DNA from 2 places in the Sedimentimonas flavescens genome. Region 2 is predicted to be linked to the other one. Evidence: riboswitches for the same ligand, from Rfam matches in the RefSeq annotation. Region 2 holds a riboswitch; the other holds the start of a gene.

Region 1 (3,400 bases), on a different contig from region 2:
TGGCCGGGACCCTCGATCATGACCTGGCAATCCTTGGCCCAGGCGATCTTGGTCAGCTCTCCCAGGGTCTCAAGCTCGGCAAATTGCGCCTGGTCGTTGGCGTCGGCAATCGAGCCGGGGCGCAGCCCGTCACCGAGCGAGAAGGAGACATCATAGGCCCGCATGATGTCGCAGATCTCGTCGAAATGCTCGTAGAGGAAGCTTTCGCGGTGATGATGCAGGCACCACTTGGCCATGATCGAGCCGCCGCGCGAGACGATGCCGGTCACGCGCTTGACCGTCATCGGGATCATGTGCAGGCGCACGCCCGCGTGGATGGTGAAATAATCCACGCCCTGCTCGGCCTGCTCGATCAGCGTGTCGCGGAAAATCTCCCAGGTCAGGTCTTCGGCCACGCCGCCGACCTTCTCAAGCGCCTGGTAAAGCGGCACGGTCCCGATCGGCACGGGGGCGTTGCGGATGATCCATTCGCGGATGTTGTGGATGTTGCGGCCCGTCGAAAGGTCCATCACCGTGTCGGCGCCCCAGCGAATTGCCCAGACCATCTTCTCGACCTCCTCCTCCATCGAGGAGGTCACGGCCGAGTTGCCGATATTGGCGTTGATCTTCACCAGGAAGTTGCGGCCGATGATCATCGGCTCCAGCTCGGGGTGGTTGATGTTGGCGGGGATGATGGCGCGGCCTGCCGCGATTTCCTGACGCACGAATTCGGGCGTCACGAGGTCGGGGATCGCGGCGCCGAAGTCCTCGCCGTCGCGGGCCTCGGCCCAGGCTTCGGTGCGACCGAGGTTCTCGCGGATGGCGACATATTCCATCTCGGGGGTGATGATGCCGGCTTTCGCATAGGCCATCTGCGTCACGGCGCGGCTGCCGGTGGCGCGGAAGGGGCGGCGCAGCTTCGGGAATTCCGGCACGAGGCGGTCGCCCTCGGCAAAGCCGTTATCGGCCGAGGTGACAGCGCGTCCCTCGTATTCCTCGATGTCACCGCGTGCGCGCAGCCAGTCTCCGCGCGTTCCGGCAAGGCCCTGGCGGATGTCGGTGCTGGCCGCCGGGTCGGTGTAAGGGCCCGAACTGTCATAGACGCTGACCGGCGTCTCGTTCGAAACGTGGATCGAGCGCATCGGCACCGCGATCTGGTGCAACTGGCCGGGGATGAAAACCTTGCACGACGCGGGCAGGGCACCGGTGGTGATCCGGGGGGTGGGCTTGTTCATAGTTGGTCTCCTCTTGCGATGAGACCCAAGCAACACGTGAGGCAAGAAGGGGCCGCTGGCCCCAAGCGAAAGGGCCGCTACGGCCCGAAAGGACCGCCCCAGTCATATGTCGGGAGGGCGCCCTTCGGTCTTCCTACGCCAGTATCAACTGGGTCAGGTTCAAAGGGTCGCTTCACCGGGGTTTCCCCCTGTCAGCCTCTCAGTCCCCTAGGCGGGACTCCCCTGACGTGGGGCGGAAGATGACGCAGGGGCGGGGGCACTGTCAATGGGAGTTGTGCGGCTTGCGGCGGCGGGCGTGTTTGGCTAGCTTGCGCGGGTCTGGTGCCCGGCTGCGGTCGGGATAATCGGGAACGCGGTGCAACTCCGCGACGTGCCCAACGCTGTAAGGTGGATGGTGCAGCTGGAGCCACTGGCCAAGGCCGGGAAGGCGCTGCACCGCGCGAAGCCGAAGTCAGAAGACCGGCCGGACAGGATAGGCCCCCTCGCGCGGACGGCGGGGGCGGCCATGGTTGCCAGACAGGGGATGTGTCATGCCGCAATCCGTTCACCTCGTGCCCGCGGGGCCTTTTTCAGACGCCGAGCGCGATGCGGTCTATCGTGCGATTCACACGCGGCGCGATGTGCGCAGCCAGTTCCAACCCGACCCGATCGCGCCCGAGGTGCTGGAGCGCCTCTTGTTGGCAGCGCATCACGCGCCCTCGGTGGGCTTCATGCAGCCCTGGAACTTTCTGCTGCTGAGCGATCCCGCGACCAAGGCGCGGGTTAAACAGGCTTTTTCGCGCGCCAATGACGAGGCCGCCGCGATGTTCGGCGATGCGCGCAAGGCGCTTTATTCGGCGATCAAGCTGGAGGGGATTACCGATGCCCCGGTAAACCTGTGTATCACCTGCGACCGCGAGCGGGGTGGGCCGGTCGTGCTGGGGCGGACTCACAACCGCGACACGGATCTGTATTCGACGGTCTGCGCGGTGCAGAACCTCTGGCTTGCCGCCCGCGCCGAGGGCATTGGCGTTGGCTGGGTCAGCATCTTCAATGACGCCGACCTGCGCGAGATCCTCGGGCTGCCCGAGCATGTGGTGCCGGTGGCCTATCTGTGCCTCGGGCATGTGCGCGAACTGCATTCGGAACCTGAGTTGCAGCAACGCGGATGGGCGCAGCGGATGCCGTTGGAAGAGCTGATCTTTCACAATGCTTGGGGTCAGCGCGAGAGCGGGGAATCGTCCGACTTACGCGAAATCCCGTCGCTCTGATCTGCGCTTTATGCTGCGTCTGCAAAATGCCCGAAAAATGTTCTAAAAAGAGATCTGCGGCTAATAATTTAACGTGACTTTTACAATGCGCGTTAATCTTGGCAGGTATTGCGGCAGATCAATTTCTGCGTGTGCGAAGAATGATAGACTCCTTGAGCTTGGCTGAGACTGAAGGAGGACAGACATGGCAAGTAAGAAACAGAACCCGTTCGGCGTGATGGCCGGTTGTATGCCGACCCCGTCGGTTGATATGTCGATGTTCCTGCGCCCGCAGGCCCGGATGGCCGAGGCGCTGCTCAAGCAGAACATCGAGACGCTCGACTTCCTGAAAACCCGTTTCGAGCGGGACCGCAGCATGCTGGCCGACCTGGCCGATGCGAAGGATCCGAACGAAGCGATGGCGCTCTGGACGACCTTCTGGCAACGGATGCTGAGCGATTATTCGACCGAAACGAACAAGCTTGCCGCGTCGGTGACGGAAATCGCCGAGCAAGCGGTGCGTACCGCGACCGAGGAAGGCAACGCCATCATTTCGGCGACGGGCAAGAAAGACTGACGAAGGACGGGCGGATGGGCCGCCCGCCGTAACTAGGTTGAGAGATGACGACATCTGCTCCGAAGGCGCGCCGGTCGCGCGTCAAGGCTGAGGCGGCCGTGGAATCGGCCGCCCAAGCTATCTCTGGGACTGTGGTTGCCGAAAGGCCCGAAGCGCTTGCGCCCAAGGCAGACAAGGCAGAGCCTATCCCGAATCTTCCGGCTCGGCTGGCCGAGGTCCTGTTGACCGACACGCCCGAAAAGCTGGCCGCTGAAGAGGCATTCGTCAGACTCGACCGTTTGGTCCATGCGCAGTTCGGCAAGCTCGGAGCGAGCATCTCGCCGATCTCGCTGGCGCTCGCCTGGGGCGATTGGGCGGCGCATCTGGCAATCAGCCCCGGC
Region 2 (3,400 bases):
GAGCCTGCCCCCTCGACGATCACAAGGTCATGCGTTTGCTTGAGCCGGTTGAAACTTTCCAGCACCGCACCCATCAACTGAGGCTTGAGCGCCGCATAGTCGCGCGCCTTGACAGTCGCGACCCGCTTACCCTGCACCACGACCTGCGCCCCGACATCGGTTTCGGGCTTCAGCAGGATCGGGTTCATATCGGTGATAGGCTCAAGCCGAGAGGCCAGCGCCTGCAAGGCCTGCGCCCGCCCGATCTCGCCGCCGTCCGCCGTCACCGCTGCGTTATTTGACATGTTCTGCGGCTTGAACGGCGCAACACTCAGCCCGCGCCGCAATGCTGCGCGGCACAGCCCCGCCACCAGCATCGACTTGCCCACGTTTGAACCTGCACCCTGGATCATGATCGCCGTCATCAAACCCTCCCGATGCTGCGCGGTTTGAAACTGCGGATGCCTCCGGCGGAGGTATTTTCAGCCAAGAAGAAAGGGAGAAGATTTGGGCGCCGCACCTCGGGCCGCCGAAGCGGGGGAGGCGCGGCGCTTTCTCCTTGGGCGGTCATCGGGACCTCTCCCTGTACCGCAAAACCATCTTGGCTGATCACGGTTAAGAAACCCTTTCCGTTCTTCTTGGTCGAAATACCTCGGGGGTCCGGGGGCTGGCCCCCGGTCCGGCCTTTGTTAGAACTCGACGCCCGGTTGGCCCTTTACGCCTGAGCGGAACGGGTGCTTGACCAGTGTCATCTCGGTCACCAGGTCGGCCGCTTCGATCAGACCCTCGGCGGCATTGCGGCCGGTCAGAACGACATGAGTCAGGGCGGGTTTCTCGTTACGCAGGAACTCCAGTACTTCGTTCAGGTCGAGGTAATCGTAGCGCAGCGCGATGTTGATCTCATCAAGCAAGACCATGCGGATCTCGGGGTTGCGGATCAGCTCCTTGGCCTTTTCCCACCCCGCACGGGCGGCGGCGATGTCGCGTTCGCGATCCTGGGTTTCCCAAGTGAAGCCCTCGCCCATCGCGTGGAACTGGCAAAGATCGCCGAAATTCTCGGTCAGAAGCCGGCGCTCGCCCGTATCCCAGGCGCCCTTGATGAACTGCACGACGGCGCACGGCATGCCGTGCGCGATGCAGCGCAGAATCATGCCGAATCCCGAGGAGGACTTACCCTTGCCTGACCCGGTATGGACGATGATCAGGCCCTTCTCGCCCGATTTCGTTGCCATGATCTTGTCCCGCGCGGCCTTCTTCTTTGCCATCTTGGTGGCGTGGCGGTCGGAATCCTTACGGTCGTCGCTTTCAGTGGTCATTGCGGCGGTCCTCGTTCTTGACAAAGGGGGGCGCCTGTCTCAGGGAAAGGGCGCGCTGGTCCTGTCCTATGACAGGTGAAGAGGGAATGCGACAAGGTTTGCGACCGAGAGACGTCCAAACCCGAAGCGCAGCCGCCCCCGCGACCGTGACCGGAGAGGTCGGCCCGACCACTGGCAGATGCCGGGAAGGTGGGCCAACCGATGGGCCTACCCACCTCGGGGGCCCGGGATCCGCAAGCCGGGAGACCTGCCCGCGCGAGGAAATGAACGGGCGGACGGGGTGTTCCGCAACCGGCAGGCGGCCCTCGATCGGGCGCGCCTCTGGATAGCGCCCCGGTCGCCGCACGAAAGGGGCCTCGATGAGCGCCATTCTACATGTCTGTACGACCTGCCGCGCCTCGGAGACGGTTTGCGATGGCTGCCCGAACGATCGGGTCGTAAACGGCAGTTGCGCGGGTTGTCCGCTGAACGTCGCGAGCGATGAGCGCGCGGGTGCCATGCTGTACCGCGCTCTGGAACGTCGCGGCGCGCCCGCAGGCGTCGAGATACGACCCGTCGAATGCCTCTCGGCCTGTTCCAATGGCTGCTCGGTCGCGCTCAGCGCGCCGGGCAAATGGACCTATGTCTATGGCCGCATGACCTCGGCCGATGCCGCCGACATCCTTGAAGGCGCAGCCGCCTATGCCGCCAGCGAAGACGGCCTTGTGCCGTGGCGCGAGCGCCCCGTGATTTTCCGCAAGCAAAGCCTTGCCCGTATTCCCCCGCAGGAGTGAGCAATGACCGACCTGACCAAAATCCCCGTGACCGTGATCACCGGCTTTCTCGGCGCGGGCAAGACGACGCTGATCCGCCACCTGATGGCCAATCCGCAGGGCAAGAAGCTGGCCGTGCTGGTCAACGAGTTTGGCACCGTCGGCGTCGATGGTGAGATCCTGCGCCAGTGTGCCGATGAGAACTGCCCCGACGAGAACATCGTCGAGCTGGCCAATGGCTGCATCTGCTGCACCGTCGCCGATGACTTCATCCCCACCATCGAGGCGCTGATGGCGCGCCCGACCCGCCCCGATCACATCCTGATCGAGACCTCGGGTCTTGCGCTGCCCAAACCGCTGCTCAAAGCCTTCGACTGGCCCGCGATCCGCTCGCGCATCACGGTCGATGGCGTGATCGCGCTGGCCGATGCCGAGGCTGTCGCCGCGGGCCGCTTCGCCCCCGATGTCGAGGCGGTGAACGCGCAGCGCGAGGCCGACGACTCCATCGACCATGAAACGCCGCTGTCCGAGGTGTTCGAAGACCAGATCGCCTGTGCGGACATCGTGCTGCTGTCCAAGGCCGACCTTGCCGGTGAAGCGGGCCTAAGCGCCGCGCGCGCGGTGATCGAGGCCGAGGCGCCGCGCAAGCTTCCGATCCTGCCGCTGACCGAGGGCGTGATCGACCCCAAGGTGATCCTGGGTCTTGGCGCCGCCGCCGAAGACGATCTGGCCGCGCGCCCCTCGCATCACGATGACCATGGCGACCACGAGCATGACGATTTCGACACGGTCGTGATCGAGCTGCCTGAGGTAGCCGATCCCGCGCGCCTCGTTGCCGCGATTGAACGCCTCGCGCGGGAGCAGAACATCCTGCGCGTCAAGGGCCATGTCGCCGTGTCGGGCAAGCCGATGCGTCTGCTGGTGCAGGCCGTGGGCGAGCGCGTGCGCCACCAGTTCGACCGCCCCTGGGGCGCTGACACTCGCCGCACCGCGCTTGTTGTCATCGCCGAGCATGACGATGTGAACGAAGACGCGATCCGCGCCGTGCTGATGGAAGGTGCTGCCGCCTGATGCATGTCGTCTTCCGCGAAAGCCACGGGCTCGAGGAAACCGAGACGCCGACCGATCTGGGGCAGACGCCCGCAGAGATGGTCGTGCTGTCCCTCTCGGATTCCGATCTCGGCGCTTTCTCGGCGGGCTGGCATCGCGCGTCGGGCGGGCTGCCGACGCTTCGGCTGGCCAATATCGTGGCGCTCAAGCATCCGATCTCGGTCGATACCTATGTTGAACAAACGCTGGAAGGCGCCAAGGCGATCCTGATCCGCCTGATCGGGGGCGAGCCTTATTGGCCCT

Evidence for each region. Region 2 has a riboswitch for cobalamin ahead of N3C64_RS07860 (DUF1636 family protein). Riboswitches for the same ligand answer to the same signal wherever they lie in the genome.
Region 1: another riboswitch for cobalamin. It lies ahead of bluB (5,6-dimethylbenzimidazole synthase); the one in region 2 lies ahead of N3C64_RS07860 (DUF1636 family protein).

Annotation. Positions count from the first base shown of each region.
Region 1 is NZ_JAOALJ010000001.1:182,926-186,325, reverse strand. Features, by position in the region: gene thiC (phosphomethylpyrimidine synthase ThiC) at 1-1,214, opposite strand, end outside; cobalamin riboswitch at 1,517-1,696, shown strand; gene bluB (5,6-dimethylbenzimidazole synthase) at 1,745-2,464, shown strand; gene N3C64_RS00870 (phasin family protein) at 2,649-3,020, shown strand; gene N3C64_RS00865 (PHA/PHB synthase family protein) at 3,242-3,400, shown strand, end outside.
Region 2 is NZ_JAOALJ010000003.1:264,243-267,642, forward strand. Features, by position in the region: gene N3C64_RS07850 (cobyric acid synthase) at 1-404, opposite strand, end outside; gene cobO (cob(I)yrinic acid a,c-diamide adenosyltransferase) at 669-1,295, opposite strand; cobalamin riboswitch at 1,335-1,564, shown strand; gene N3C64_RS07860 (DUF1636 family protein) at 1,655-2,068, shown strand; gene cobW (cobalamin biosynthesis protein CobW) at 2,072-3,118, shown strand; gene cobN (cobaltochelatase subunit CobN) at 3,118-3,400, shown strand, end outside.